Regions from separate parts of the Bacillus sp. AL-1R genome, predicted to be linked through region 2. Evidence: predicted binding sites of a transcription regulator. Region 2 holds the regulator's gene; the other holds the start of a gene.

Region 1 (16,308 bases), 530 kb from region 2:
ATCGAACAATTAATGGCTGAAACAGAGTACCAAGCGAAATACTCCAATTCGAATAGTGAGAGATGGGGATTAATCTTTTTCATGAAGGAATATTATTATGAACAAAAGTTTAGTTCAATCCTTCAAGATTTAAATCCGCTAGAAAATATTGGTCTCGATGAACAATTAGAACAAGTTCTTCTAAATAATATGTGTTATCTAGAGCCTCATCCATCATTAAATATTGCGATTAACGGGGCAAAGAAAGTACAGACAACTTGGGAAGAAGATTATATTATACTACGAAATCATCTTCAATTATGGTTCTTCGCTGTTTGTGAACTAACATTAAAATATAAAGAATTACCTGTAGACGAAGATGTTTTATTAGCTGCTACACATTATCTTGTTGAAAATGAAGCAAAACGTGTATCACAAAAGAAAATTGCAGCAAACTATAATATCTCTACCTATTTATTAAATAAAGGCATTAACGCCATTCGAAGCTTGTTTTAATACCAGATGGTGTTAATGCAAGCTTTCTTTATTTTACATTAAGGTGAGTACAGATCGGCAGCAAGGATTCGTAATCGACGTGGGGTATTATAGGAATTAAGTAAAGAGAAACTATACCTCTGACTTTTCCTAAAAGGCTCGTTTTGTCGACGAGTTTTCTTTATCATGAGCATATGATTTGTTGTTTTATGTCGTCACGTATTAGGATAGTGATAGATAATGAAGTTGGGCAAATTAGCCATTTAAGTACAAGGAGTGATTAAGTAATGGAAGAAAAAATTTATGATGTTATTATCATTGGAGCAGGTCCTGCAGGAATGACTGCAGCTGTATATACATCTCGTGCAAACCTTTCTACATTAATGATGGAACGTGGTATTCCAGGTGGACAGATGGCAAATACTGAAGAAATTGAAAACTACCCAGGTTTTGATAGTATTTTAGGTCCAGATTTATCAAATAAAATGTTTGATCATGCGAAAAAATTTGGTGCTGAATACGCTTATGGGGACATTAAAGAAATTATCGACGGTAAAGAATATAAAACAATTATTGCTGGTAAAAAAGAATACAAAGCACGTGCAATTATTATCGCAACAGGTGCAGAATACAAAAAAATTGGTGTTCCAGGTGAGCAAGAGCTTGGAGGACGTGGTGTTTCTTACTGTGCAGTTTGTGATGGAGCATTCTTTAAAGATAAAGAATTAGTAGTAGTAGGTGGCGGAGATTCAGCAGTAGAAGAAGGCGTATATTTAACTCGATATGCTTCTAAAGTTACAATCGTTCACCGTAGAGATCAATTACGTGCTCAAAAAATTCTTCAAGACCGTGCATTTGCAAATGAAAAGATTTCATTTATTTGGAATTCAACAATTAAAGAAATAAACGGTACTGATGGTAAAGTAAGTAGTGTAACACTTGTAGATACTCAAAATGGTGAAGAATCTGATTTTAAAACGGATGGCGTATTTATCTATATTGGAATGCTGCCATTAACGAAACCATTCGTAAGTTTAGGGATTACAAATGAAAATGGATATATCGAAACAAATGATGTAATGGAAACAAAAGTACCAGGTATTTTTGCTGCTGGTGACGTTCGTGAAAAAACTTTACGTCAAGTTGTAACAGCTACTGGAGACGGAAGTATTGCTGCTCAAGCAGTACAACATTATATCGAAGAATTAAAAGAAGAATTATCTAAAACTAACTAATCTATATAAAAGTAAACTGACAGATCACAGTAAGTTTTAGAATTGTGAACGAAATTGTAATATTCTGAAACTTATATGTAATTAGGATGTAACTCTCCTGAAATATAGTTGCTGTAATATAGACAATAACCAGAGAGCCCCCTAATATATAGGAACATGGATATGCGCTTGTCCATGTTCCCTTTTTTTGTGCATTGAATGATTGAAGTGCATCGACGAAGAATTAATAAAATGTACACTACGCCTTAAGTCTTCGCTAAAAAAGCTCGTCAATCATCGGTGAGTTTTCTTTATTTATCTTCGAATGTAATCGATTTTCTTCTTAAAACCATAGTTGCAATCCACAAAATCTTTTCCTATTGCCTAGACCTTTCTAACCTAATTCCTACTCTTAACAAGTTGTTGTCTGACTAGTTTAACGGTATAATATAGATTGGGCAGTTTCAACCAACTGCAAGTCCAAATTGTAAGTGAGGTATAAGAAATGCAAAGAGTTACACATTGTGTTTTGGCAAATGAAAATAATATCCTCCTGCTACAAAAACCTAGAAGAAACTGGTGGGTTGCACCCGGCGGTAAGATGGAGCCAGGTGAAAACATTAGGGAAGCAGTTGTTCGTGAATATCGTGAAGAAACAGGTGTTTACTTAAAAAACCCAAAATTAAAAGGTGTTTTTACGATTATTATAGAAGAAGATGCTAAGGTAGTGAATGAATGGATGATGTTTTCATTTTTGGCTACCGAGTTTGACGGAGAAAATCAAGATGAGTGTGAAGAAGGAATTCTTCGCTGGCATGCAATAGATGATGTGAAAAATCTTCCTATGGCAGCAGGTGACTATCATATTATCGATTATTTATTAAAAGGTACAGAAATTTTACATGGTACCTTTGTCTATACTCCAGATTTTGAATTATTAAGATATCGGTTGAATCCATCCTAATTAACCTAATTTATAGAAAGGGTTGAATTAAATGCCTACAAGATCACATGTAAAAATGGTTATTATAACTGGAATGTCAGGTGCTGGAAAGACTGTTGTTGTTCAAGCATTAGAGGATATCGGTTATTTCTGTGTTGACAATCTTCCTCCTGCTCTACTTCCAAAATTTGTAGAGCTATTAAAGGACCCGGATCACAATACAACAGATAAAGTTGCTCTAGTTATGGATTTACGAGGAAGAGAATTTTTTGATCAGTTAGGAAGTTCGTTAGATCAATTAATGTCTACTCCTTCAATCATCCCTCAAATTTTATTTTTAGATGCAACGAATGCCGCACTTGTCACTCGCTACAAAGAAACTCGTCGTTCACATCCACTTTCTCCAACGGGATCGCCATTAAAAGGAATTGAGATCGAACGTGCACTTTTAGCTGATGTAAAAGGTCGTGCGCAATTAATTTATGATACTTCAGATTTAAAGCCTAAAATTTTACGAGAAAAAATAATTGAACAATTTAGAGATAATGAACAAGAAGGTTTTTCAGTAAATATTATGTCATTCGGTTTTAAGTACGGAATACCAATTGATGCTGATTTAGTATTTGACGTACGATTTTTACCAAACCCATTTTATATAGAATCAATGCGTCCTTTAACTGGCTTAGATGAAGAAGTTTCTACTTATGTTCTTAAATTTAATGAGACAACCGAATTTATGTTGAAATTAATTGATTTAATTAGTTTTATGTTACCTCAATATAAAAGAGAGGGTAAAAGACAACTAATCATAGCGATTGGATGTACGGGTGGACAGCATCGTTCTGTTACCTTAGCAGAGTATTTAGCTAATTACTATAAGGATCAATATGATACGAATATTAGCCATAGGGACGTTGAAAAAAGGAGTCATAAGTAATGGTCAGTCAGCGTTCGAAAATCGTAATAATTGGAGGCGGAACGGGACTATCTGTTTTAGTCCGTGGGTTGAAAAAACATCCCGTTGATATAACCGCTATCGTTACAGTCGCAGATGATGGTGGTAGCTCTGGACGATTACGTGATGAGTTGAAAATTCCACCGCCTGGTGATGTACGAAATGTACTGGCCGCGTTATCAGATGTAGAACCGATGTTGGAAGAATTATTCCAGCATCGATTCGCAACAACTGGGGACCTTTCTGGACATTCTCTAGGTAATTTAATGCTAAGTGCAATGACTGCGATTACAGGTGATTTTTATCGTGCAATCATTGAAATGAGAAGAGTATTAAATGTTAGAGGGAAAGTTATACCAGCGGCTAATCAAAGTGTCGTCTTAAAAGCTGAATTAGAAGACGGTACAATTGTTTCAGGGGAATCGAAAATTCCTTATTCTGGTAAGAAGATTAAAAGAGTATTTTTAGCACCAGGAAATGTGGAACCTTTAAAAGAGGCGCTTGATGAAATTAATCGAGCTGACTTAATTGTAATTGGACCGGGTAGCCTATATACGAGTATCCTTCCTAATCTATTAGTAACTAAAATTGGGAATGCTGTTGTCGATTCAAAAGCTAAAAAAGTATATGTATGTAATGTAATGACCCAAGCTGGAGAAACTTTACATTATACAGCTAGTGATCATGTAAAAGCTCTATACAAACATTTAGACTCAAGTTTTATCGATACAATTATTGTTAATGAAGGCACAATGCCTAAAAATATTTTAGAACTTTATAAGGAAGAACATGCTCAACAAGTAATACTAGATCTAGATGAGCTTGAATCTTTAAATCTAGAAATTGTTCATAAATCGATCGTTAAATATGATGATAATGTGATTAGGCATGATACAGTAAAATTAGCTGAAATCTTGTGTGATCTAATCCCGACAAAAATAAAAGAATAGTGAAAAAATCTATAGAGCTAGAAGGAGGGGGTGATTCAAATGTCCTTTGCATCAGAAACGAAAAAAGAATTAACAACGATTGAGATCAAAGATTGTTGTTCAAAATCTGAGCTATCCTCTTTAATTCGAATGAATGGTTCATTATCAATTGCGAATCGCCAAATTATTGTAGATATAGTAACTGAAAATGCAGCTATTGCTAGAAGAATATATGTATTAATTAAACGTGTTTATGATGTGGACGTTGAATTGCTCGTTCGTAAAAAAATGCGTCTTAAAAAGAACAATGTATATATTGTTCGAATAAAAGAAGAAGCAAAACATATTTTAAATGATCTTTATATAACTGGTGAAGGATTTACCTTCACGAATGAAATAGCGAAAGAGCTAATTGCTAAGAAATGTTGTAAACGCTCCTATTTAAGAGGTGCTTTTCTAGCTGGTGGTTCGGTAAATAATCCAGAGACATCTTCATATCATTTAGAAATTTTTTCACTATATAAAGAGCATACAGAAGAGATTTGTCGATTAATGAATGAATTCGGTTTAAATGCTAAAACACTTGAGAGACGTAAGGGCTATATTACGTACTTAAAAGAAGCAGAAAAAATTACAGAGTTTTTAAACGTTGTTGGTGCACACTCAGCCTTATTAAGGTTTGAAGATATCCGCATTGTAAGAGATATGAGAAACAGTGTTAATCGTCTAGTAAATTGTGAAACTGCGAACTTAAATAAAACAATCAGTGCAGCCTTCAGACAAATTGAAAATATACGTTATATTCAAAACTCAGTTGGTTTAGATATATTACCGCCAAAGCTACGTGAAATTGCAGAACTTCGAGTAGCGTACGAGGATGTAACATTAAAAGAGTTAGGTGAAATGGTATCTAGCGGTGCAATTAGTAAATCAGGAATCAATCATCGATTACGTAAAATTGATGAAATAGCTGATAAACTTAGAGCAGGAGAACCAATTAAAATAAAATAAAAGTTAAGAGGGAAGAAAAAAATGATTGAGAAAAAAGGGAGAGTACTATTAGAAACTGGAATACAGGCTCGTCCAGCAGCACAATTTGTTCAAGTTGCTACGAGGTTTCGTTCAGAAGTATTATTAGCTTACAAAGGTAAACAAGTAAACGTTAAGAGTATTATGGGTGTTATGAGTCTTGCAGTACCACACGGGGAAGAGATTGTAATTACTGTAACTGGCGACGATGAGGTTGAAGCAATGGAAGCAGTAATGGCCTTTATTGGAGAAGAAATAATATAATTCCAATTTTTTTCTAAAAAAAAACTAGCCGAAAAATTACGGCTAGTTTTTTATTATTATTTAATAGCTGCAGTATTAGAAATTACTTTATCAATTAATCCGTATTCTAATGCACGGTCTGCAGTCATAAAGTTATCACGCTCTGTATCACGCTCGATCGTATCTAATGGTTGACCAGTACGTTCTGCAAGAATTTTGTTTAATTTATCGCGTAAGAACAAGATTCGCTTAGCTGCAATTTCAATTTCGGTAGCTTGACCTTGAGCACCACCTAATGGTTGGTGAATCATAACTTCTGCATTTGGAAGAGCATATCTCTTACCTTTTTCCCCAGCAGCTAATAAGAAAGCACCCATTGAAGCCGCCATACCAATACAAATTGTAGATACTTGAGGCTTAATAAAGTTCATCGTATCATAAATAGCCATACCAGCAGTAATACTTCCTCCTGGACTATTAATGTATAATGAAATATCCTTATCTGGATCTTCTGCTGCTAAAAATAAAAGTTGTGAAACAATTGAGTTAGCTACATTATCATCGATTGCGCTACCTAACATGATGATGCGGTCTTTTAATAGACGCGAATAGATATCATACGCACGCTCACCACGACTTGTTTGTTCAATAACTGTAGGAATTAAATTCATTTTTTCTCCTCCTTGTTTAAAACAAATGAATGATTAATACAATAATACCTTTAAGGTCAGAAAAGGTCAAATAAAAGAGATGCTATTTTAATGTTTATTTTAACGAATAAATATTGACCTTTAATAACATATTTATTTATCTAATACTTCAACATCATTAACGACTTTTCCTATTATTAAACGTAACTTTATGTAGTTTTTCTTTTGATCAGATAAAAAGCTAAGAACTAAATGATTGCAGCTTATTTTATATGGTCAGAAAGTAGACCTTACTTATAAGATGAGAACGATAGAAAGATAGAAGTAATCAATAAAAAAGTCCTCATAAAAAGAGGACGTCATGAATTTATATTTTCTTGTTTAGATTAAGTTTTTGCTTAATTTTTCTTATTAATAACACACAAAAATAAACTATACCACTTAAAATACCAAGTATTATTAGTAAATTTAATAAATTTATAGATCCCAATTTTTATCTCCTTTAGTTTTTTCAGAAAATTTCCTATTCAATTATTTTGGAAAAGCTCCCTAATATAACTTTAGCAAAATTTAATAAATAAAATGGAGATCATTGTGACAATAAATCAAATACTAAACTATTCGTTATTAATGAATAAGCTAGTGGTAATGAAAAAGTGATTCTTAAATATTTACTAGACAACGATAACGAAGGAAAAGGCAGACTAAAAAGCCTCAAGAAAAAAGCTTTTACTGGTACCAACAAGTCACTCAAAAAAGGAAAAAAACTATAAAATCATGATCATAAAAGAATATTTTCCTACTCAAAAAGAAACCTAAATCATTGCGGTCAGAACATTCTAACGATATAATAAAACATAAGACCTATATGCATTCGTAGCCCAGGGGATAAAGCACGAATGAATAAGCACCCATGCAACAACATCGAGCGCACTTGCCGAGCCACACCTTGCAATAACAAACTGAGGCAAGGGTGGGATAGAATAAACATATTTTCTGGTGAAACACCAATCGAGCCGCTCCTTGCATAACCAAACTGAGATTGGGGCGACAAAAAGAAGATACTTATTTACCCCACATATTAAAAATGCGTTCGTAGCTCAGTTGGATAAAGCACGAATGAATAAGCACCCATGCAACAACATCGAGCGCACTTGCCGAGCCACACCTTGCAATAACAAACTGAGGCAAGGGTGGGATAGAATAAACATATTTTCTGGTGAAACACCAATCGAGCCGCTCCTTGCATAACCAAACTGAGATTGGGGTGACAAAAAGAAGATACTTATTTATCCCACATATTAAAAAATGCGTTCGTAGCCCAGGGGATAAAGCACGAATGAATAAGCACCCATGCAACAACATCGAGCGCACTTGCCGAGCCACACCTTGCAATAACAAACTGAGGCAAGGGTGGGATAGAATAATCATATTTTCTGGTGAAACACCAATCGAGCCGCTCCTTGCATAACCAAACTGAGATTGGGGCGACAGAAAGAAAATCCTTATTTTAAACCACATATTAAAAAATATGCGTTCGTAGCTCAGGGGATAGAGCACGACCGAATAAGCATCGTAGCGAAACATCAGCGCACCAATCGAGCCGCTTCTTGCATAAGCTTACTGAGATTGGGGCGACAGAAAGAAAATCCTTATTTTAAACCACATATTAAAAAATATGCGTTCGTAGCTCAGGGGATAGAGCACGACCGAATAAGCATCGTAGCGAAACATCAGCGCACCAATCGAGCCGCTCCTTGCATAACCAAACTGAGATTGGGGCGACAGAAAGAAAATCCTTATTTTAAACCACATATTAAAAAATATGCGTTCGTAGCTCAGGGGATAGAGCACGACCGAATAAGCATCGTAGCGAAACATCAGCGCACCAATCGAGCCGCTCCTTGCATAACCAAACTGAGATTGGGGCGACAGAAAGAAAATCCTTATTTTAAACCACATATTAAAAAATATGCGTTCGTAGCTCAGGGGATAGAGCACGACCGAATAAGCATCGTAGCGAAACATCAGCACACCAATCGAGCTGCTCCTTGAGTTAACATGCTGAGATTGGGGTGACAAAAAGAAGATACTTATTTATCCCACATATTAAAAAATGCGTTCGTAGCTCAGGGGATAGAGCAACGGTTTCCGGTACCGTGTGTCGCAGGTTCGAATCCTGTCGAGCGCGCTAAAAGAATAAACCGAGTGATTAGATCTGTAAAATAACAGACCGATCGCTCGGTTTTTATTTTCTTAAAATTAGAATCTCAGTCTTAAACCCTACCAATGCTCTACAACTAAAGATGTAATAAAACTCCATCCAATGAAGAATGGGTTCCTTTAACTTAAAGTCATATATTTAAAGTAAATAAGGGAGGGCATTTAAATGGATATGAATTCTTGGTTTCTTGAAGAAATGGCACAAATCAATAAGGATGAAATAGGAAGAGAATTAAAATTTATAGAGACTTATAAACTGTACGCAACATCTAAAAAGAAGAAACACTGCATCGACTTAATAATCATTAAATTCTGTTTCTAAAATCATGTTTAAAATCATTTTAAATTTATTAAAAAAAGAGCCGAGTAATTTTATATTTATAAAAATTATTCGGTTCTTTTCGTACCTTCTATTTTTTACCTCTATCCTTTTCCCTAACTATATGTTATATTATTCTTTGCGATGAGCTAATTTGAGTAAGACGAGAGATATGCGCAAGCTAAACGCGCGGATGTGGCCGCCCGGTCTCTCGCCTCAAACGCATCAAGACGTCTGCTGCGGCAGGCGTCTTTCTTTTTGTCCATTCATTTGTGTATAATAGTACATATTAATATTGAAGGGAATGTTTTTGTGTTAACGATTGCAGAATACACTGTAGAAGAAATAAAGGATCCTTTTGGTATCATTGAAGGTGATCGATATGAGTTCATTCTTTATATTGATGTACCAGAGGATGATGAATTATTTAATGAAAAAGGTATATACATAAAAGTGTTGTTTGGAGTAAATGGTGATGAGTCAAAATTAATTAAATATGACTTGTATGAAGCTGAGTCGAATCAATATTTAGACTTTGATTTAGAAGAGGATGAAGAAAAAGAAGTATTCGAATTTTGTAAAACTCATTTAACAGTTGAAGATTAATTTTAATGTGTTATCGAATGACACACTTCAGCTTAGAGAATCGTTTAGATTGTGTAATTTGATAACACACTATTGTGTCGTTGTAAACACAGTACTAATTGTACCTACACACTTATAAAACACTAATATTTTAACTAAATATTACGTTTTGAAAACCTTGAATTATCAAGGTTTTTTTTGTTGTTATTGCAAATAGATAGATTTTTTAGAAAATTGGCACAGAATTTGCAATAGTTAAATTGATTAACTAACTTGTCTTTGAAACGCGTAATTCTTTTGTCATTATTTGTAAAAATGTAAGCGTTTCAACGACAGGGAAAAATTGAGGAGGTGTAGGATGAATATCTTATTGGTATGTTCTGCGGGAATGTCGACTAGTCTACTAGTTACAAAGATGGAACAAGCAGCTAAGGAAAAAGGAATTCAGGCAAGAATATGGGCTGTTGCTGGTGATGAGGCAAAAGAAAATCTAGACAAAGCGGATGTATTACTACTTGGTCCGCAAGTTCGTTATCTAGTTTCAGAAATGAAGAAGCTAGCTGAGCCTAAAGGGATACCAGTAGATACGATTAATCCAGTGCATTATGGATTGATGAATGGTGAGGCTGTATTAGAAATGGCTTTAAAGTTAAAAAAATAAAACGGGGAATTAAAAATCTAGAGAGAAAAGAAGGTGTATTAGAATGATGCGTTTTGCTGAGAAGTATATAATGCCTGCCGCAGCGAAGTTTGGGAATCAACGTCATTTGTTAGCGATCCGTGATGCGCTAATTGGAATGATTGCCATTACGATGATTGGAGCTTTTGCTGTCCTTATTAATAACTTAGGTGGCGCAATCCATGGCTACGATAAAATGATGGAAACAGTCTTTGGTGCAAACTGGAAAACACTAGGTGGAGATATTTGGTGGGGAACATTTGCATTTATGACAGTATTTGCCGTAGTAGGAATCGCGCATAGATTAGCACGTTCTTACGGTGATGAAGGTTTTGAAGCAATGCTTGTTGCATTAGCATGTTATTTTGTACTTGTTCCTCAATCATTGGCTGCAGTATCTGTTACATTACAAGATGGTAAGACAGCTACGGGTGGAACATGGGGGTTTATTAGTTGGAATTCATTAAACTCAACGGCTTTATTCACAGGTATTATCGTTGCGATTATTGCGACTGAAATTTTTGTACGCTTAGCTAGAGTGAAACAATTGGTCATTAAATTACCAGATGGTGTTCCTCCTGCAGTATCAAAAGCATTTGCTAAGTTATTACCAGGTATGTTAACAATTTTTATCGTTGCATTAGTTGGCTTATTGTTCAGATTATATATTTCAGATGGCGTATTCTTTAATGATTGGTTAAATTCAGTTCTTGTAAAACCATTAACTGATGCAGCAGATTCATTAGGGTTTGCAGTTGCGATTGCATTTTTTGTACATTTCTTCTGGGCGCTTGGTCTACACGGTCCAAATATTTTAGGTGGTATTACAACACCATTATTAACAAGTTTAGGTAACCAAAACGTTGATTTATATGCAAAAGGTGTGACAGATTTAGATAAGTATGCAGTATTAGCTGGTCCATTCTTAGATGCTTTCGTATATATGGGTGGATCTGGTACTACAATCGGTTTAATCATTGCAATGTTCTTGGTCAATCGAAGACGTCATAAGCAAATGATTGCTTTAGGGACGCCTCCAAGTTTATTTAATATTAACGAACCAATTATATTCGGTTTACCAATCGTATTAAACCCAGTTTGGTTAGTACCATTTATCTGTACGCCAATTGTTTTAACCATAATTTCTTATTTAGCTGTTAAATCGCATCTTGTTTTCCCTGTTGTCTCTACAATCCCTTGGGTAACACCACCGGTTATAGGTGGCTATTTAGCAACTGGTGGTCACTGGAGCGGTGCAGTATTATCGCTTATTAACGTAGTGATTTCAATCGTTATTTACTTACCATTCGTTGTAGTAGCAGAAAGAATGGAAGCTAGAAAGACAACAGAAACGACTAGTAGTAATTCATTAAATGTATAAATGTGAAGGAGAAGAGTGCAAATGCCTACCGACACAAATAATGAACAAATTGCATTTATGCTTATTTTACATTCCGGTAATGCTAAGAGTTTATTAATGGAAGCAATGTATAAGGCTCGTGATGGAGAGTTGGAGGAAGCTCGTAGGAAAGTAGACGAGGCGAATGTGGAACTAAGGCTGGCACATCATTCACAAACTTCACTGATACAAAGTGAAGCAGGCGGACAACAATACAAAATTAATATTCTATTAGTACATGCACAGGATCATTTAATGAACACACTTACAACAAGAGATTTAGTAGAGGAAATAATTTACTTGCATGAAAAAATTTCGCTTAAATAATTGGTAAAAAAAGTGGTGTAGACTAAGTCTACATCACTTTTTTTATGGTTCACATAGAACAAAATGTATAATTTAAGGTAGAGTCGTAAAAGTGTTTTAAAACACAATAATAAATTGTATGTAATTTACAACACACTAACAAGATAACAACACACTAAGGTGCTATAAGAAGATTAACAAACTAGATTTAACACACTAGCATTTTTATGTCCTATCCCTTTTAAGCAAAGAAAAAAGATTTTATAACGATGATCCCTTATGGGACAAGGTTTCAATGAGTAAATTAATTGTTTTTCAAGATGTTAGAAAAAGTTGGCACGCCATTTGCTATATAAAGAGTGTAAAAATAAATTAATCTGTAGTTGCCTTATAACAAACTTTCAACCAAAACTGTAAGCGCTACACTAATTCTAAAACTGGAGGAATAAAAATGAATATTTTATTAGCATGTTCAGCAGGAATGTCTACTAGTTTACTAGTAACTAAAATGGAGGATGCAGCAAAAGCAAAAGGGATTGATGTTAAGATTTGGGCAGTTTCAGGTGATGCTGCAAAAGAAAATTTAGATAAAGCAGATGTTCTTTTATTAGGACCACAAGTACGTTATTTAGCTTCTGAAATGAAAAAAGTTGCCGAACCAAAAGGGATACCAGTTGATGTCATCAATCCAGTACATTATGGACTTATGAATGGTGAAGCGGTATTAGAATTAGCACTTAGTTTAAAAAAGTAGTCACGTACGTTGCATAAATTTTAAACAAAAGGGAGTCTTAAAAAAATGATGAATTTTGTAGATCGATATATAATGCCTGCTGCAGCAAAGTTCGGAAACCAACGTCATTTACTAGCAATACGCGATGCGTTAATCGGGATGATTGCCATTACAATGGTCGGTTCATTTGCAGTTTTATTTAATAATTTAGGTGGAGCAATCAAAGGTTACGACAAAATGATGGAAGCTCTTTTTGGAGTAAACTGGAAGACTTTAGGTGGAGACATTTGGTGGGGAACATTCGCATTTATGACTGTTTTTGCAGTTGTTGGGATTGCGTACAAATTGGCTCGTTCATATGGTGATGAAGGATTTGAAGCAATGCTTGTCGCATTAGCATCATATTTTGTATTAGTGCCACAATCATTAAATACTGTAACGGTTACATTAGAAAATGGAAAACCAGCAACTGGTAGTGTTTGGGGGCTAGTGAATTCTACTTATACTAATTCAACTGCCCTTTTTACCGGTATAATCGTTGCCATCATTGCAACTGAAATTTTTGTTCGTTTATCAAGAGTAAAGCAACTAGTTATTAAATTACCAGATGGTGTACCACCGGCAGTTTCAAAAGCATTTGCGAAGCTATTACCAGGTATGCTAACAATCTTTGTGATTGCGATTGTCGGATTGCTATTCAGATTATATTTATCGGATGGAGTCTATTTTAATGATTGGTTAAGCTCAGTACTTGTTAAGCCATTGACGAATGCTGCAGACTCATTACCGTTTGCCATTGGTATAGCATTCTTTATTCATTTCTTCTGGATGCTTGGTTTACATGGACCAAATATACTAGGTGGAATTACGACTCCTTTATTTACAGCTTTAGGAAATGAGAATATTGATTTAGCTGCAAAAGGTGTTAAAAAGTGGAGCGAATACAATGTAATGGCAGGACAGTTCTTTGATGCATTTGTATTCTTAGGTGGATCGGGTGCTACATTAGGGTTAATTATTTCAATGATATTAATTAATCGAAAACGTAATAAACAAATGATTGGATTAGGTGGAGCACCAGGTTTATTCCAAATTAATGAACCAGTACTTTTCGGTTTACCAATCGTGTTAAATCCGATGTGGTTAATTCCATTCATTGGTACACCGATTATCTTAACAGTTATTTCATATTTAGCGATCTCTTTAGGTATGGTTCACCCAGTAACGACAAATATTCCATGGGTAACACCACCAATTTTAGGTGGGTGGTTAATCACAGGGGGACATTGGACAGGTGCAGCCTTAGCAGCATTTAACTTAGTGATCTCAGTGGTCATCTATTTACCTTTCGTTGCATTACAAAGACGAATGGAATCTAAAAAAATGAGAGAAGCAGCAAGTAATCAAAGCGCTGCTATGTAATGCAGTTTGAGGAGGATACGAAATGAGTACATTAATGACAATCGAGCAAACGGCATTCCAATTAATCTTACACGCAGGAAACGCAAAAAGCTCTTTAATGGAAGGGATGCAGGCTGCTCGAGCGGGGAATATAGAAGAGGCAAATAGTAAGATAGAAGAAGCGAAGAAAGAATTAAATCTTGCACACCATGCACAAACTTCATTAATTCAAGGTGAAGCACGTGGAGAAAATGTTGAATTAAGCATCTTATTAATTCATGCTCAAGATCATTTAATGAATGCATTAACGATGAGGGATTTAGTAACAGAAATAATTTTCCTACATGAAAAATTAAATAAATAAGAGAAAATAGAAAAGTAGTTTCCTAGATGGACCGAGCTACTTTTCTCCTATCATATAAAAGGAGTGAAGAAAATGAGAAACGGTATTAAAATAGCAACTATTGGTGGCGGTTCTAGTTATACTCCAGAATTAGTAGAAGGGTTTATAAAACGTTATGATGAACTACCTGTAAGAGAGTTATGGCTAGTGGACATTGAAGAAGGTAGAGAAAAACTTGAAATCGTTGGAAATCTTGCGAAAAGAATGGTGGAAAAAGCAGGTGTTCCAATGGAAATTCATTTAACACTGGATCGACGTGCTGCTCTTAAAGATGCTGATTTTGTTACAACGCAATTTCGTGTAGGTCTACTTGAAGCTCGTATGAAGGATGAACGAATTCCTTTAAAATATGGCGTAATTGGTCAAGAAACTAATGGTCCTGGTGGACTGTTTAAAGCACTTCGTACGATTCCAGTTATTTTAGAGATCGTTAAGGATATTGAAGAGCTTTGTCCAAATGCTTGGTTAGTAAACTTTACGAATCCGACAGGTATTTTAACAGAAGCAATTTTAAGATACACAAATTTCCGTAAAGTAGTTGGGTTATGTAATGTACCAATTCATATCCACATGAACATTGCAAAAGGCCTAGGAGTAGAAGCTGAGCGTGTGCATATTGATTTTATGGGATTAAATCATATGGTTTACGGAACGAAAGTATTATTAGATGGTGAAGATGTAACAAGTCGTGTTGTAAGTGAGTTTGCCCGTCCTGCTGAAAGTATGACGATGCAAAATATTAAGGCGATGGATTGGAATCCTGATTTTATTGAAGCACTTGGAGCAATTCCATGTCCGTATCATCGCTACTACTATCAAACGAAAGTAATGCTAGAGGAAGAGCTTGAAGCAGCGAAAAATGATGGTACGCGTGCTGAGGTTGTGAAAAAATTAGAAGAATCATTATTCGAATTATATAAAGATCCTAATTTAAATATTAAGCCACCACAATTAGAAAAACGCGGTGGAGCTTATTATAGTGATGCTGCATGCCGACTAATTTCATCTTTATATAATAATAAAGGTGATATCCAACCTGTGAACACGATGAATAATGGTGCTATTGCATCAATTCCAGATGATTGTGCTGTTGAAGTAAGTGCCGTTATTACAAAAGATGGTCCAAAACCACTTACAATGGGTGACCTGCCGGTTGCAGTACGTGGTCTAGTTCAACAAATTAAATCATTCGAACGTGTTGCTGCGGAAGCTGGAGTAACTGGTGATTATAAAACAGCATTGCTTGCTATGTGTATTAATCCACTAGTTGGATCGGATAATTTAGCAAAACAAATACTAGATGAAATGCTAGAGGCTCACAAAGAGCATTTACCTCAATTCTTCAAAAACGAAAAAGTAGCAGCAAATTAACGACTTAAAAGAGGGATGTAGCTCGAATGAAAGAGTGCATCCCTTTTTATCATACGAAAAAGGGGAATGAAAAATGACGAAGCTTATTGTAAATGCAGATGATTTCGGCTACTCAAAAGGTGTAAACTATGGCATTATCGAAGCACACTTGAATGGAATAGTGAACTCCGCAACTATGATGATGAATATGTATGCAGTAGAGCATGGAGTAGAATTAGCAAAATTACATCCTACATTAGGATTAGGGGTACATCTTGTATTAACTGCGGGCAAACCTTTATTAACGAATCTACAAACAATCGTAGATCAAAGTGGGGATTTCCTTAAAAATAGTTATTGGTATAATAATCCAGTTATTAAAGTTGAAGAAGTTGAAAAGGAATGGGATGCTCAAATTCAAAAGTTTCTTTCCTATGGCTTGAATCCTTCACATCTAGATAGTCATCACCATG
Region 2 (16,308 bases):
GAATGTAAGAAAACCAGTTACCGTTAAAATGCGTCTTGGATGGGATGATGATCATATTTATGTAGTAGATAATGCAAAAGCAGTTGAAGCAGCAGGTGGAAAAGCAGTTGCAATCCACGGAAGAACGCGATATCAAATGTATGAAGGGAAATCTGATTGGAGTTGGATTAAAGAAGTTAAAAATCAGGTTTCGATTCCGGTAATCGGTAATGGCGATGTAGAGACTCCTCAAGATGCCAAGCGTATGTTAGACGAAACAGGCTGTGATGGCGTAATGATTGGCCGAGCTGCATTAGGGAATCCATGGATGATTTATCGTACAGTTAAATATTTGGAATCTGGAGTGTTAATGCCAGAACCAGAACCGCGTGAAAAAATTGATGTATGTTTATTGCATTTAGATCGATTAATTAATTTGAAAAATGAACATGTAGCTGTAATGGAAATGAGAAAACATGCTGCATGGTATTTAAAAGGCTTGAAAGGTACTGCATTAGTCCGTAATCAAATTAATGAAGTTAGTACTCGTGCTCAAATGGTCGAAGTATTAACAACATACGTTAATGAAGTGGAAGTAAAAATGAAAGCTGCTCAAGCTTTGTAAGTTTGACAGGTTTAACTTGACAAAATATAATAAGTTATAGTAAACAAAACTGCCAGATCGAATTACTGGCAGTTTTTCTATTAAAATCATATTGTATTTAAATATTTATTGAATAATGACGTGGAGTTGAGAAAATGAGTCACGAAGAATTAAATGATCAAGCCCTTATACGTAGGGAGAAATTAAAAACACTTGAAGGAAAAGGTATCGATCCATTCGGTAAGAAGTTTGTGCGCACACATTCTTCAAGTGATCTATTAGCACAATTTGACCAGTTTTCTAAGGAAGAATTAGAAGAAAAAGCAATTGTTGTTTCATTTGCAGGTCGAGTAATGACTAAACGTGGTAAAGGTAAAGCTGGATTTGCACATGTTCAAGATTTAAATGGACAAGTTCAAATTTATGTACGTAAAGATGCTGTAGGCGAAGAACAATATGAAATCTTTGATATTACTGATTTAGGTGATATTGTAGGTGTTACTGGTGTGGTATTCAAAACGAATGTAGGGGAATTATCTATTAAAGTTAAAGAATATACATTCCTTTCAAAAGCGTTATTGCCACTTCCTGATAAATTCCATGGTTTACAAGATGTTGAGCAACGTTACCGTCAAAGATATTTAGATTTAATGAATATGGACAGTCGACAAACATTTATTGCTCGCAGTAAAATTATCCAATCTATGAGACGTTATTTAGATAGCCAAGGTTATTTAGAAGTTGAAACTCCTATGTTACATGCTATTGCAGGAGGAGCTTCTGCAAGACCATTTATCACTCATCATAACGCGCTTGATATGGAATTATATATGCGTATTGCAATTGAGCTACACTTAAAACGACTAATTGTAGGTGGACTTGAAAAAGTTTATGAAATTGGTCGAGTATTCCGTAATGAAGGTATTTCTACTCGCCATAACCCAGAGTTTACGATGATTGAATTATATGAAGCTTATGCTGATTATGCTGATATCATGGAACTTACTGAGAATCTAATCGCTCATATTGCTAAAGAAGTATTAGGTACTACAACTATTCCTTATGGTGAGTATACGGTGAACCTAGAGCCAAAATGGACTCGACTTCATATGGTAGATGCGATTAAAGAAGCTTGTGGAGTAGATTTCTGGCCAGAGATGTCAGTTGAGCAAGCAAGAGAATATGCTAAAGAACATAATGTTGAAATTAACGAGAATATGTCTGTTGGTCATATTATTAACGAATTCTTTGAACAAAAAGTTGAAGAAACATTAATTCAACCTACATTTATTTATGGTCACCCTGTTGAAATTTCACCGCTAGCGAAAAAGAATGCTGACGATCCACGTTTTACTGATCGTTTTGAGTTATTTATTGTGGCGCGTGAACATGCTAACGCATTTACAGAGTTAAATGATCCAATTGACCAAAAAGAACGTTTTGAAGCACAGCTAAAAGAACGTGAGCTTGGTAATGATGAAGCACATATGATGGATGATGATTACATCGAAGCATTAGAACATGGTATGCCACCAACTGGTGGTCTTGGAATAGGTATTGATCGATTAGTTATGTTGCTAACTAATTCTCCTTCAATCCGTGACGTTCTACTGTTCCCATTAATGAGACATAAATAAGATTTTATAATTAACTGGCTAAAGGAATACTTTTAGCCAGTTTTTTTATGATTTGATGTATCTTTTTAAAAGAATAAGGACATCATTTATTTATTGGAATCTGCTATAAACTATCTGAATAAAAAGAATTTAAATTTAGGTATTGTATTTTGTTTTTATAGGTGTTATATTATTAAACGTTGTCACGTTAATTCGAAACAACAACGAAAAAAACTTTTAAAAAAACATTGACAACATTCGAAAGAAAATGTTAAGATGTTTAAGTCGCCTAAAGAGCGATAAAGTGATCTTTGAAAACTAAACAAAACATGAAGTAAACGTCAATTATTAGTTTTTTGAGCAATACAAGATTTAAACTTAACTTTTATGGAGAGTTTGATCCTGGCTCAGGACGAACGCTGGCGGCGTGCCTAATACATGCAAGTCGAGCGGACTAATGGGAGCTTGCTCCCGTTAGTTAGCGGCGGACGGGTGAGTAACACGTGGGCAACCTACCTGTAAGACTGGGATAACTTCGGGAAACCGGAGCTAATACCGGATGACATTAAGGAACTCCTGTTCTTTAATTGAAAGATGGCCTCGGCTATCACTTACAGATGGGCCCGCGGCGCATTAGCTAGTTGGTGAGGTAACGGCTCACCAAGGCGACGATGCGTAGCCGACCTGAGAGGGTGATCGGCCACACTGGGACTGAGACACGGCCCAGACTCCTACGGGAGGCAGCAGTAGGGAATCTTCCGCAATGGACGAAAGTCTGACGGAGCAACGCCGCGTGAGCGATGAAGGCCTTCGGGTCGTAAAGCTCTGTTGTTAGGGAAGAACAAGTGCTAGTTGAATAAGCTGGCACCTTGACGGTACCTAACCAGAAAGCCACGGCTAACTACGTGCCAGCAGCCGCGGTAATACGTAGGTGGCAAGCGTTGTCCGGAATTATTGGGCGTAAAGCGCGCGCAGGCGGTTTCTTAAGTCTGATGTGAAAGCCCCCGGCTCAACCGGGGAGGGTCATTGGAAACTGGGAAACTTGAGTGCAGAAGAGGAAAGTGGAATTCCAAGTGTAGCGGTGAAATGCGTAGAGATTTGGAGGAACACCAGTGGCGAAGGCGACTTTCTGGTCTGTAACTGACGCTGAGGCGCGAAAGCGTGGGGAGCAAACAGGATTAGATACCCTGGTAGTCCACGCCGTAAACGATGAGTGCTAAGTGTTAGAGGGTTTCCGCCCTTTAGTGCTGAAGTTAACGCATTAAGCACTCCGCCTGGGGAGTACGGTCGCAAGACTGAAACTCAAAGGAATTGACGGGGGCCCGCACAAGTGGTGGAGCATGTGGTTTAATTCGAAGCAACGCGAAGAACCTTACCAGGTCTTGACATCCTCTGACAACCCTAGAGATAGGGCTTTCCCTTCGGGGACAGAGTGACAGGTGGTGCATGGTTGTCGTCAGCTCGTGTCGTGAGATGTTGGGTTAAGTCCCGCAACGAGCGCAACCCTTGATCTTAGTTGCCAGCATTCAGTTGGGCACTCTAAGGTGACTGCCGGTGACAAACCGGAGGAAGGTGGGGATGACGTCAAATCATCATGCCCCTTATGACCTGGGCTACACACGTGCTACAATGGATAGTACAAAGGGTTGCAAGACCGCGAGGTGGAGCTAATCCCATAAAACTATTCTCAGTTCGGATTGTAGGCTGCAATTCGCCTACATGAAGCCGGAATCACTAGTAATCGCGGATCAGCATGCCGCGGTGAATACGTTCCCGGGCCTTGTACACACCGCCCGTCACACCACGAGAGTTTGTAACACCCGAAGTCGGTGGGGTAACCTTTTAGGGGCCAGCCGCCTAAGGTGGGACAGATGATTGGGGTGAAGTCGTAACAAGGTAGCCGTATCGGAAGGTGCGGCTGGATCACCTCCTTTCTATGGAGACATCATGAACCGACGGTTCATGTATGAAATGTTTCTTCATTGTTTTGTTTAGTTTTGAGAGTTCACTCTCAACATTTGTACCTTGAAAACTAGATAATGTCATTCATTAAACTGCGTAAGTTTAATTCAATTAGTTTTAAAATTAGTTAAGTTAGAAAGGGCGCACGGTGGATGCCTTGGCACTAGGAGTCGATGAAGGACGGGACTAACACCGATATGCTTCGGGGAGCTGTAAGTAAGCTTTGATCCGGAGATTTCCGAATGGGGGAACCCACTACTCGTAATGGAGTAGTATCTTTACCTGAATACATAGGGTACTGAGGACAGACCCAGGGAACTGAAACATCTAAGTACCTGGAGGAATAGAAAGCAATAGCGATTTCCCAAGTAGCGGCGAGCGAAAAGGAAGATAGCCCAAACCAAGAGGCTTGCCTCTTGGGGTTGTAGGACACTCTATACGGAGTTACAAAGGAACGGGGTAAATGAAGCGACCTGGAAAGGTCCGTCGAAGAAGGTAAAAACCCTGTAGTTGAAACCTCGTTCCCTCTTGAGTGGATCCTGAGTACGGCGGAACACGTGAAATTCCGTCGGAATCTGGGAGGACCATCTCCCAAGGCTAAATACTACCTAGTGACCGATAGTGAACCAGTACCGTGAGGGAAAGGTGAAAAGCACCCCGGAAGGGGAGTGAAAGAGAACCTGAAACCGTGTGCTTACAAATAGTCAGAGCTCGTTAACGAGTGATGGCGTGCCTTTTGTAGAATGAACCGGCGAGTTACGATCCCGTGCAAGGTTAAGTTGAAGAGACGGAGCCGCAGCGAAAGCGAGTCTGAATAGGGCGATTTAGTACGTGGTCGTAGACCCGAAACCGAGTGATCTACCCATGTCCAGGATGAAGTTCAGGTAACACTGAATGGAGGTCCGAACCCACGCACGTTGAAAAGTGCGGGGATGAGGTGTGGGTAGCGGAGAAATTCCAATCGAACTCGGAGATAGCTGGTTCTCCCCGAAATAGCTTTAGGGCTAGCCTTATGTGTTAGAGTCTTGGAGGTAGAGCACTGATTGGACTAGGGGCCCCCAACGGGTTACCGAATTCAGTCAAACTCCGAATGCCAATGACTTATCCATAGGAGTCAGACTACGAGTGATAAGATCCGTGGTCAAGAGGGAAACAGCCCAGACCGCCAGCTAAGGTCCCAAAGTATACGTTAAGTGGAAAAGGATGTGGAGTTGCTTAGACAACCAGGATGTTGGCTTAGAAGCAGCCACCATTTAAAGAGTGCGTAATAGCTCACTGGTCGAGTGACTCTGCGCCGAAAATGTAACGGGGCTAAACGTATCACCGAAGCTGCGGATTGATACCATTTGGTATCAGTGGTAGGGGAGCGTTCTAAGGGCGTTGAAGCTAGATCGTAAGGACTGGTGGAGCGCTTAGAAGTGAGAATGCCGGTATGAGTAGCGAAAGACGGGTGAGAATCCCGTCCACCGTATGCCTAAGGTTTCCTGGGGAAGGCTCGTCCTCCCAGGGTTAGTCAGGACCTAAGCCGAGGCCGACAGGCGTAGGCGATGGACAACAGGTTGATATTCCTGTACCACCTCATTTCCGTTTGAGCGATGGAGGGACGCAGAAAGATAGGGTAAGCGCGCTGCTGGATATGCGCGTCCAAGCAATTAGGCTGATGTGTAGGCAAATCCGCACATCATAAGGCTGAGTTGTGATGGCGAGGGAAATATAGTACCGAAGTTCCTGATTCTACGCTGCCAAGAAAAGCTTCTAGCGAGGAAATAGGTGCCTGTACCGCAAACCGACACAGGTAGGCGAGGAGAGAATCCTAAGGTGAGCGAGAGAACTATGGTTAAGGAACTCGGCAAAATGACCCCGTAACTTCGGGAGAAGGGGTGCTCTTTTGGGTGTATGCCCGGGAGAGCCGCAGTGAAAAGGCCCAAGCGACTGTTTAGCAAAAACACAGGTCTCTGCGAAGCCGCAAGGCGAAGTATAGGGGCTGACGCCTGCCCGGTGCTGGAAGGTTAAGAGGAGGGGTTATCCCTTACGGGAGAAGCTCTGAATTGAAGCCCCAGTAAACGGCGGCCGTAACTATAACGGTCCTAAGGTAGCGAAATTCCTTGTCGGGTAAGTTCCGACCCGCACGAAAGGCGTAACGATTTGGGCACTGTCTCAACCATAGACTCGGTGAAATTATAGTACCTGTGAAGATGCAGGTTACCCGCGACAGGACGGAAAGACCCCGTGGAGCTTTACTGCAGCTTGATATTGAATTTTGGTACAGCTTGTACAGGATAGGTAGGAGCCTGAGAAGCCGGAGCGCTAGCTTCGGTGGAGGCGTCGGTGGGATACTACCCTGGCTGTATTGAAATTCTAACCTAGAGCCGTGATCCGGCTCGGAGACAGTGTCAGGTGGGCAGTTTGACTGGGGCGGTCGCCTCCTAAAGAGTAACGGAGGCGCCCAAAGGTTCCCTCAGAATGGTTGGAAATCATTCGAAGAGTGTAAAGGCATAAGGGAGCTTGACTGCGAGACCTACAAGTCGAGCAGGGACGAAAGTCGGGCTTAGTGATCCGGTGGTTCCGCATGGAAGGGCCATCGCTCAACGGATAAAAGCTACCCCGGGGATAACAGGCTTATCTCCCCCAAGAGTCCACATCGACGGGGAGGTTTGGCACCTCGATGTCGGCTCATCGCATCCTGGGGCTGTAGTCGGTCCCAAGGGTTGGGCTGTTCGCCCATTAAAGCGGTACGCGAGCTGGGTTCAGAACGTCGTGAGACAGTTCGGTCCCTATCCGTCGTGGGCGCAGGAAATTTGAGAGGAGCTGTCCTTAGTACGAGAGGACCGGGATGGACACACCGCTGGTGTACCAGTTGTTCTGCCAAGAGCATGGCTGGGTAGCTATGTGTGGAAGGGATAAGTGCTGAAAGCATCTAAGCATGAAGCCCCCCTCAAGATGAGATTTCCCATAGCGTTAAGCTAGTAAGACCCCTGAGAGACGATCAGGTTGATAGGTCAGAGGTGGAAGCGTGGTGACACGTGGAGCTGACTGATACTAATCGGTCGAGGACTTAACTAACAAGTTTGATAATGACATTATCTAGTTTTGAAGGTACAAAAATTATTATAAAAAACTTCAAAAAAGTTATTGACTTTAAAATGAAATTTGATATAATAATTAATGTCCTAAAGAAAAGAATCAAGTGATGATAGCGAAGAGGTCACACCCGTTCCCATACCGAACACGGCAGTTAAGCTCTTCAGCGTCGATGGTAGTTGGGGGTTTCCCCCTGTGAGAGTAGAACGTCGCTTGGTTTGATGGAGGATTAGCTCAGCTGGGAGAGCACCTGCCTTACAAGCAGGGGGTCGGCGGTTCGAGCCCGTCATCCTCCACCATATGCCGACTTAGCTCAATTGGTAGAGCAACTGACTTGTAATCAGTAGGTTGGGGGTTCAAGTCCTCTAGTCGGCACTCTTTATGAGCCATTAGCTCAGTAGGTAGAGCATCTGACTTTTAATCAGAGGGTCGAAGGTTCGAATCCTTCATGGCTCACCATTTTCTAAAAAAGAAAATATTGCGGGTGTGGCGGAATTGGCAGACGCGCTAGACTTAGGATCTAGTACTTCGGTGTGGGGGTTCGAGTCCCTTCACCCGCACCATTTATCTTGTTAATCAGTATATGCGGAAGTAGTTCAGTGGTAGAATACAACCTTGCCAAGGTTGGGGTCGCGGGTTCGAACCCCGTCTTCCGCTCCATATATACTGCCGGGGTGGTGGAATTGGCAGACACACAGGACTTAAAATCCTGCGGTTGGTGACAACCGTGCCGGTTCGAGTCCGGCCCTCGGCACCATTTATAATATGCGCCCGTAGCTCAATTGGATAGAGCGTTTGACTACGGATCAAAAGGTTATGGGTTCGAGTCCTTTCGGGCGCGCCATATTACGGGAAGTGGCTCAGCTTGGTAGAGCACCTGGTTTGGGACCAGGGGGTCGCAGGTTCAAATCCTGTCTTCCCGACCATTTTAATAAGGGGCCTTAGCTCAGCTGGGAGAGCGCCTGCCTTGCACGCAGGAGGTCAGCGGTTCGATCCCGCTAGGCTCCACCAAGATGATCTTTGAAAACTAAACAAAACATGAAGTAAACGTCAATTATTAGTTTTTTGAGCAATACAAGATTTAAACTTAACTTTTATGGAGAGTTTGATCCTGGCTCAGGACGAACGCTGGCGGCGTGCCTAATACATGCAAGTCGAGCGGACTAATGGGAGCTTGCTCCCGTTAGTTAGCGGCGGACGGGTGAGTAACACGTGGGCAACCTACCTGTAAGACTGGGATAACTTCGGGAAACCGGAGCTAATACCGGATGACATCAAGGAACTCCTGTTCCTTGATTGAAAGATGGCCTTGGCTATCACTTACAGATGGGCCCGCGGCGCATTAGCTAGTTGGTGAGGTAACGGCTCACCAAGGCGACGATGCGTAGCCGACCTGAGAGGGTGATCGGCCACACTGGGACTGAGACACGGCCCAGACTCCTACGGGAGGCAGCAGTAGGGAATCTTCCGCAATGGACGAAAGTCTGACGGAGCAACGCCGCGTGAGCGATGAAGGCCTTCGGGTCGTAAAGCTCTGTTGTTAGGGAAGAACAAGTGCTAGTTGAATAAGCTGGCACCTTGACGGTACCTAACCAGAAAGCCACGGCTAACTACGTGCCAGCAGCCGCGGTAATACGTAGGTGGCAAGCGTTGTCCGGAATTATTGGGCGTAAAGCGCGCGCAGGCGGTTTCTTAAGTCTGATGTGAAAGCCCCCGGCTCAACCGGGGAGGGTCATTGGAAACTGGGAAACTTGAGTGCAGAAGAGGAAAGTGGAATTCCAAGTGTAGCGGTGAAATGCGTAGAGATTTGGAGGAACACCAGTGGCGAAGGCGACTTTCTGGTCTGTAACTGACGCTGAGGCGCGAAAGCGTGGGGAGCAAACAGGATTAGATACCCTGGTAGTCCACGCCGTAAACGATGAGTGCTAAGTGTTAGAGGGTTTCCGCCCTTTAGTGCTGAAGTTAACGCATTAAGCACTCCGCCTGGGGAGTACGGTCGCAAGACTGAAACTCAAAGGAATTGACGGGGGCCCGCACAAGTGGTGGAGCATGTGGTTTAATTCGAAGCAACGCGAAGAACCTTACCAGGTCTTGACATCCTCTGACAACCCTAGAGATAGGGCTTTCCCTTCGGGGACAGAGTGACAGGTGGTGCATGGTTGTCGTCAGCTCGTGTCGTGAGATGTTGGGTTAAGTCCCGCAACGAGCGCAACCCTTGATCTTAGTTGCCAGCATTTAGTTGGGCACTCTAAGGTGACTGCCGGTGACAAACCGGAGGAAGGTGGGGATGACGTCAAATCATCATGCCCCTTATGACCTGGGCTACACACGTGCTACAATGGATAGTACAAAGGGTTGCAAGACCGCGAGGTGGAGCTAATCCCATAAAACTATTCTCAGTTCGGATTGTAGGCTGCAACTCGCCTACATGAAGCCGGAATCACTAGTAATCGCGGATCAGCATGCCGCGGTGAATACGTTCCCGGGCCTTGTACACACCGCCCGTCACACCACGAGAGTTTGTAACACCCGAAGTCGGTGGGGTAACCTTTTAGGGGCCAGCCGCCTAAGGTGGGACAGATGATTGGGGTGAAGTCGTAACAAGGTAGCCGTATCGGAAGGTGCGGCTGGATCACCTCCTTTCTATGGAGACATCATGAACCGATGGTTCATGTATGAAATGTTTCTTCATTGTTTTGTTTAGTTTTGAAGGATTATCCTTCTATTATAGATATGGGCCTATAGCTCAGCTGGTTAGAGCGCACGCCTGATAAGCGTGAGGTCGATGGTTCGAGTCCATTTAGGCCCACCATATCTTTTATAAAATAAATATGGGGCCTTAGCTCAGCTGGGAGAGCGCCTGCCTTGCACGCAGGAGGTCAGCGGTTCGATCCCGCTAGGCTCCACCATTTTTTTATTTTGTACCTTGAAAACTAGATAATGTCATTCATTAAACTGCGTAAGTTTAATTCAATTAGTTTTAAAATTAGTTAAGTTAGAAAGGGCGCACGGTGGATGCCTTGGCACTAGGAGTCGATGAAGGACGGGACTAACACCGATATGCTTCGGGGAGCTGTAAGTAAGCTTTGATCCGGAGATTTCCGAATGGGGGAACCCACTACTCGTAATGGAGTAGTATCTTTACCTGAATACATAGGGTACTGAGGACAGACCCAGGGAACTGAAACATCTAAGTACCTGGAGGAATAGAAAGCAATAGCGATTTCCCAAGTAGCGGCGAGCGAAAAGGAAGATAGCCCAAACCAAGAGGCTTGCCTCTTGGGGTTGTAGGACACTCTATACGGAGTTACAAAGGAACGGGGTAAATGAAGCGACCTGGAAAGGTCCGTCGAAGAAGGTAAAAACCCTGTAGTTGAAACCTCGTTCCCTCTTGAGTGGATCCTGAGTACGGCGGAACACGTGAAATTCCGTCGGAATCTGGGAGGACCATCTCCCAAGGCTAAATACTACCTAGTGACCGATAGTGAACCAGTACCGTGAGGGAAAGGTGAAAAGCACCCCGGAAGGGGAGTGAAAGAGAACCTGAAACCGTGTGCTTACAAATAGTCAGAGCTCGTTAACGAGTGATGGCGTGCCTTTTGTAGAATGAACCGGCGAGTTACGATCCCGTGCAAGGTTAAGTTGAAGAGACGGAGCCGCAGCGAAAGCGAGTCTGAATAGGGCGATTTAGTACGTGGTCGTAGACCCGAAACCGAGTGATCTACCCATGTCCAGGATGAAGTTCAGGTAACACTGAATGGAGGTCCGAACCCACGCACGTTGAAAAGTGCGGGGATGAGGTGTGGGTAGCGGAGAAATTCCAATCGAACTCGGAGATAGCTGGTTCTCCCCGAAATAGCTTTAGGGCTAGCCTTATGTGTTAGAGTCTTGGAGGTAGAGCACTGATTGGACTAGGGGCCCCCAACGGGTTACCGAATTCAGTCAAACTCCGAATGCCAATGACTTATCCATAGGAGTCAGACTACGAGTGATAAGATCCGTGGTCAAGAGGGAAACAGCCCAGACCGCCAGCTAAGGTCCCAAAGTATACGTTAAGTGGAAAAGGATGTGGAGTTGCTTAGACAACCAGGATGTTGGCTTAGAAGCAGCCACCATTTAAAGAGTGCGTAATAGCTCACTGGTCGAGTGACTCTGCGCCGAAAATGTAACGGGGCTAAACGTATCACCGAAGCTGCGGATTGATACCATTTGGTATCAGTGGTAGGGGAGCGTTCTAAGGGCGTTGAAGCTAGATCGTAAGGACTGGTGGAGCGCTTAGAAGTGAGAATGCCGGTATGAGTAGCGAAAGACGGGTGAGAATCCCGTCCACCGTATGCCTAAGGTTTCCTGGGGAAGGCTCGTCCTCCCAGGGTTAGTCAGGACCTAAGCCGAGGCCGACAGGCGTAGGCGATGGACAACAGGTTGATATTCCTGTACCACCTCATTTCCGTTTGAGCGATGGAGGGACGCAGAAAGATAGGGTAAGCGCGCTGCTGGATATGCGCGTCCAAGCAATTAGGCTGATGTGTAGGCAAATCCGCACATCATAAGGCTGAGTTGTGATGGCGAGGGAAATATAGTACCGAAGTTCCTGATTCTACGCTGCCAAGAAAAGCTTCTAGCGAGGAAATAGGTGCCTGTACCGCAAACCGACACAGGTAGGCGAGGAGAGAATCCTAAGGTGAGCGAGAGAACTATGGTTAAGGAACTCGGCAAAATGACCCCGTAACTTCGGGAGAAGGGGTGCTCTTTTGGGTGTATGCCCGGGAGAGCCGCAGTGAAAAGGCCCAAGCGACTGTTTAGCAAAAACACAGGTCTCTGCGAAGCCGCAAGGCGAAGTATAGGGGCTGACGCCTGCCCGGTGCTGGAAGGTTAAGAGGAGGGGTTATCCCTTACGGGAGAAGCTCTGAATTGAAGCCCCAGTAAACGGCGGCCGTAACTATAACGGTCCTAAGGTAGCGAAATTCCTTGTCGGGTAAGTTCCGACCCGCACGAAAGGCGTAACGATTTGGGCACTGTCTCAACCATAGACTCGGTGAAATTATAGTACCTGTGAAGATGCAGGTTACCCGCGACAGGACGGAAAGACCCCGTGGAGCTTTACTGCAGCTTGATATTGAATTTTGGTACAGCTTGTACAGGATAGGTAGGAGCCTGAGAAGCCGGAGCGCTAGCTTCGGTGGAGGCGTCGGTGGGATACTACCCTGGCTGTATTGAAATTCTAACCTAGAGCCGTGATCCGGCTCGGAGACAGTGTCAGGTGGGCAGTTTGACTGGGGCGGTCGCCTCCTAAAGAGTAACGGAGGCGCCCAAAGGTTCCCTCAGAATGGTTGGAAATCATTCGAAGAGTGTAAAGGCATAAGGGAGCTTGACTGCGAGACCTACAAGTCGAGCAGGGACGAAAGTCGGGCTTAGTGATCCGGTGGTTCCGCATGGAAGGGCCATCGCTCAACGGATAAAAGCTACCCCGGGGATAACAGGCTTATCTCCCCCAAGAGTCCACATCGACGGGGAGGTTTGGCACCTCGATGTCGGCTCATCGCATCCTGGGGCTGTAGTCGGTCCCAAGGGTTGGGCTGTTCGCCCATTAAAGCGGTACGCGAGCTGGGTTCAGAACGTCGTGAGACAGTTCGGTCCCTATCCGTCGTGGGCGCAGGAAATTTGAGAGGAGCTGTCCTTAGTACGAGAGGACCGGGATGGACACACCGCTGGTGTACCAGTTGTTCTGCCAAGAGCATGGCTGGGTAGCTATGTGTGGAAGGGATAAGTGCTGAAAGCATCTAAGCATGAAGCCCCCCTCAAGATGAGATTTCCCATAGCGTTAAGCTAGTAAGACCCCTGAGAGACGATCAGGTTGATAGGTCAGAGGTGGAAGCGTGGTGACACGTGGAGCTGACTGATACTAATCGGTCGAGGACTTAACTAACAAGTTTGATAATGACATTATCTAGTTTTGAGGGTACGAAGTACAACTCAAATACAAATCAGGTGATTATTGCGAAGAGGTCACACCCGTTCCCATACCGAACACGGCAGTTAAGCTCTTCAGCGTCGATGGTAGTTGGGGGTTTCCCCCTGTGAGAGTAGAACGTCGCCTGGTAACAAAAAGCATCAGCTATTAAGCCGATGCTTTTTTTATATTTAAAAATAGATCAAAAAAATAATTTTTTAATAAAGTATAAAGGAAAAAAAGCTTCTTAAAAGAATTGTATAACATATATATTTATATATTGATAAAGATAAATTGCCCAACTGGCGAGCCTTTAGGCAAAGACAGAGAGATCATAGGGATTAAATTTCTAATACATTACCGATTTATACAATTCTTAATGGTCAAAAATAGGATTAAGAGCAGTATCGTTTGGAAAAAATGGTAAAGAGATAATAGTTGAAATTTTTCATGAAAGGAATATAATAATAGTCAAAGATAGTCAAAGTCAGTAAAGGTGGTAAATAGATGAAGAATATATCAGATATTATTGAACAATATCTAATGCACTACTTTGACATATCTGATAAAGATTATGTCGAGATAAAAAGAAGTGAAATAGCAAATAAATTTGATTGTGTACCTTCTCAAATAAATTATGTAATTAATACAAGATTCACACTAGAAAGAGGATATGTAGTAGAAAGTAAACGTGGCGGTGGAGGGTATATTCGAATTATTAAGGTGCAATTTCATGACAAAGCAAGCGTAATTGATCAAATATTAAGTAGCTTCACTAACAAAATTGCACAGTCTAGCGCGGAGGATTATATTCGCTTACTACTTGAAAAAAATGTAATTACTGCGCGCGAGGCAAAAATGATGTTAAGTGTGCTAGATCGCTCTGTAATAATGGTAAATTTACCTTATCGAGACGAATTAAGAGCAAGAATGTTCAAGGCAATGCTAAGAAGTTTAAAGTATAAATAGAATATGGAGGTTGCCCATAATGATTTGTCAGGAATGTAAAGAACGTCCGGCAACATTACACTATTCTAAAATTATTAATGGTGAGAAAACAGATATTCACTTATGTGAGAGATGCGCAAATGAATCGAACAATAAATATATTTTTTCTGAAATAGGTGGTTATTCTGTAAATGATTTGTTAGCTGGATTATTTAAAGGTAATACTGGTATTTATGAAATGAAGAAAAATAAGTTTCATCATGATTCCCAAGTTGAATGTCCTAGATGTAAAATGACATTTCAAAAGTTTACTAAAATTGGCCGTTTAGGTTGTTCAACTTGTTATGAAACATTCATGGATCAGATGAAACCAATTGTTAAAAGAATTCATAGTGGTAATGTATCGCATACAGGGAAAATACCTCAAAAGATTAACGGTGCGATTTCCTTGAAAAGGAAGCTACAAGACTTGAAATCCCAAATGAAAACTCTTATTGATAATGAAGAGTTTGAGCAAGCAATAAAAATTCGGGATGAAATTCGTGAAATTGAAAAAGATTTACAAGCCCTTCAAAAGGAGGTGGAGTAAGTTACATGTCTATTAAACGAATTATTAATGAAGCGATCAGTCCATGGATGAAACAAGAAGGTCCTGATGACGATATCGTTTTAAGTAGTCGTATTAGGTTAGCTAGAAACTTCAGTGCATATTTATATCCAACATTACTTAGCCAAGACAAGGCTAAAGAAATTTGTCATTTAGTTAAACATTATTTTGAAGGTAGTACAGCTTTACCAAAAGGACCTTTTGAATATATTGAAATTAATAAGTTAGAACCAGTGGAGAAAAGAGTGTTAATCGAAAAACACTTAATAAGTCCTAATTTAGTTCAAGAGTCAGTACATGGTGCATGTATACTATCTCAGGATGAACAAATTAGCATTATGATCAATGAAGAAGACCATTTAAGAATTCAAGCTCTATTTCCAGGTTTACAACTTAGAGAGGCACTTACTCAAGCGAATCATATTGATAATTATATAGAAAGTCAGCTTGAATATGCTTTTGATGAAACAATTGGTTATTTAACCAGCTGTCCTACTAATGTTGGTACCGGATTAAGGGCCTCCGTGATGATGCATCTTCCAGCATTGGTCATCACAAAACAATTTAACCGTTTAATTCCAACTATTAATCAACTTGGGTTAGTAGTAAGAGGAATTTATGGTGAAGGTAGCGAAGCATTAGGTAATATCTTTCAGATTTCGAATCAAATTACATTAGGGAAATCGGAAGAAGAAATTATAGAGGATTTAACCACAATCGTACAACAACTGATCAAACACGAGAAATCAGCAAGAGATGCACTCGCAAGAACTTCTTTAATTCTTTTAGAAGATCGAGTCTTTCGTTCTCTAGGTACATTGAAATATGGAAGAATTATAGAAACAAAGGAAAGTGCTAAGTGTTTATCGGATGTACAATTAGGGATTGATTTAGGTTTAATTGATGGTTTATCGAAAAACTTTTTACATGAATTAATGATATTAACTCAACCTGGTATATTACAACAGTATGTAGGTGGTCAACTCACCCCCGAAGAAAGGGATATCAAAAGAGCATCACTAATACGTGAAAGACTATCTAACAAAAATAACTAATTATATAGGAGGAACCAATTATGATGTTTGGTCGATTTACAGAACGTGCTCAAAAAGTATTAGCTCTTTCTCAAGAAGAGGCAATCCGAATTGGACACTCAAATATAGGTACAGAACATATTTTACTAGGACTTGTTCGAGAAGGTGAAGGGATTGCTGCAAAGGCATTACTTGCACTTGGTTTAAGCCCAGAGAAAGTACAACAAGAAGTAGAAACATTAATAGGACGTGGTCAAGGAGTTGCTCAGACTGTACACTACACTCCTAGAGCTAAAAAAGTGATTGAATTATCAATGGATGAGGCTCGTAAACTAGGTCATTCATATGTAGGAACAGAGCATATCCTTTTAGGACTAATTCGAGAAGGAGAAGGCGTAGCAGCAAGAGTTTTAAATAATCTTGGTGTAAGCCTAAATAAAGCTCGTCAACAAGTTCTTCAGTTATTAGGTAGCAATGAAAGCTCGTCTAATCATCAAAATGGATCTGCTAATCAAGCAAATACACCG

What was found. The regulator CtsR, encoded in region 2, represses protease genes until heat stress. The targets are predictions, from matches to a motif close to ATGGTCAATAAAGGTCAAACA.
Region 1: a site for CtsR is predicted at 6,511-6,531, ahead of clpP (ATP-dependent Clp endopeptidase proteolytic subunit ClpP). Genes of this name have one in related genera too.

The regions. Positions count from the first base shown of each region.
Region 1 covers NZ_CP197469.1:414,546-430,853, forward strand. Annotated here, with positions in the region: gene ACSBO6_RS01910 (tetratricopeptide repeat protein) at 1-495, shown strand, start outside; gene trxB (thioredoxin-disulfide reductase) at 762-1,709, shown strand; gene ACSBO6_RS01920 (NUDIX hydrolase) at 2,194-2,652, shown strand; gene rapZ (RNase adapter RapZ) at 2,684-3,568, shown strand; gene ACSBO6_RS01930 (gluconeogenesis factor YvcK family protein) at 3,568-4,536, shown strand; gene whiA (DNA-binding protein WhiA) at 4,576-5,526, shown strand; gene ACSBO6_RS01940 (HPr family phosphocarrier protein) at 5,548-5,808, shown strand; gene clpP (ATP-dependent Clp endopeptidase proteolytic subunit ClpP) at 5,865-6,458, opposite strand; gene ACSBO6_RS01950 (hypothetical protein) at 8,058-8,465, opposite strand; tRNA gene ACSBO6_RS01955 (tRNA-Arg) at 8,556-8,628, shown strand; gene ACSBO6_RS01960 (hypothetical protein) at 8,827-8,982, shown strand; gene ACSBO6_RS01965 (DUF6509 family protein) at 9,292-9,585, shown strand; gene ACSBO6_RS01970 (PTS sugar transporter subunit IIB) at 9,923-10,225, shown strand; gene ACSBO6_RS01975 (PTS sugar transporter subunit IIC) at 10,269-11,624, shown strand; gene ACSBO6_RS01980 (PTS lactose/cellobiose transporter subunit IIA) at 11,646-11,969, shown strand; gene ACSBO6_RS01985 (PTS sugar transporter subunit IIB) at 12,400-12,702, shown strand; gene ACSBO6_RS01990 (PTS sugar transporter subunit IIC) at 12,748-14,103, shown strand; gene ACSBO6_RS01995 (PTS lactose/cellobiose transporter subunit IIA) at 14,138-14,446, shown strand; gene ACSBO6_RS02000 (6-phospho-beta-glucosidase) at 14,519-15,856, shown strand; gene chbG (chitin disaccharide deacetylase) at 15,930-16,308, shown strand, end outside.
Region 2 covers NZ_CP197469.1:4,345,329-4,361,636, reverse strand. Annotated here, with positions in the region: gene dusB (tRNA dihydrouridine synthase DusB) at 1-604, shown strand, start outside; gene lysS (lysine--tRNA ligase) at 739-2,220, shown strand; rRNA gene ACSBO6_RS20870 (16S ribosomal RNA) at 2,584-4,133, shown strand; rRNA gene ACSBO6_RS20865 (23S ribosomal RNA) at 4,287-7,224, shown strand; rRNA gene rrf (5S ribosomal RNA) at 7,345-7,460, shown strand; tRNA gene ACSBO6_RS20855 (tRNA-Val) at 7,466-7,541, shown strand; tRNA gene ACSBO6_RS20850 (tRNA-Thr) at 7,545-7,617, shown strand; tRNA gene ACSBO6_RS20845 (tRNA-Lys) at 7,626-7,701, shown strand; tRNA gene ACSBO6_RS20840 (tRNA-Leu) at 7,723-7,805, shown strand; tRNA gene ACSBO6_RS20835 (tRNA-Gly) at 7,828-7,902, shown strand; tRNA gene ACSBO6_RS20830 (tRNA-Leu) at 7,911-7,999, shown strand; tRNA gene ACSBO6_RS20825 (tRNA-Arg) at 8,010-8,086, shown strand; tRNA gene ACSBO6_RS20820 (tRNA-Pro) at 8,092-8,168, shown strand; tRNA gene ACSBO6_RS20815 (tRNA-Ala) at 8,178-8,253, shown strand; rRNA gene ACSBO6_RS20810 (16S ribosomal RNA) at 8,336-9,885, shown strand; tRNA gene ACSBO6_RS20805 (tRNA-Ile) at 9,978-10,054, shown strand; tRNA gene ACSBO6_RS20800 (tRNA-Ala) at 10,076-10,151, shown strand; rRNA gene ACSBO6_RS20795 (23S ribosomal RNA) at 10,231-13,168, shown strand; rRNA gene rrf (5S ribosomal RNA) at 13,227-13,342, shown strand; gene ACSBO6_RS20785 (CtsR family transcriptional regulator) at 13,700-14,161, shown strand; gene mcsA (protein-arginine kinase activator protein McsA) at 14,181-14,729, shown strand; gene mcsB (protein-arginine kinase McsB) at 14,735-15,802, shown strand; gene clpC (ATP-dependent protease ATP-binding subunit ClpC) at 15,823-16,308, shown strand, end outside.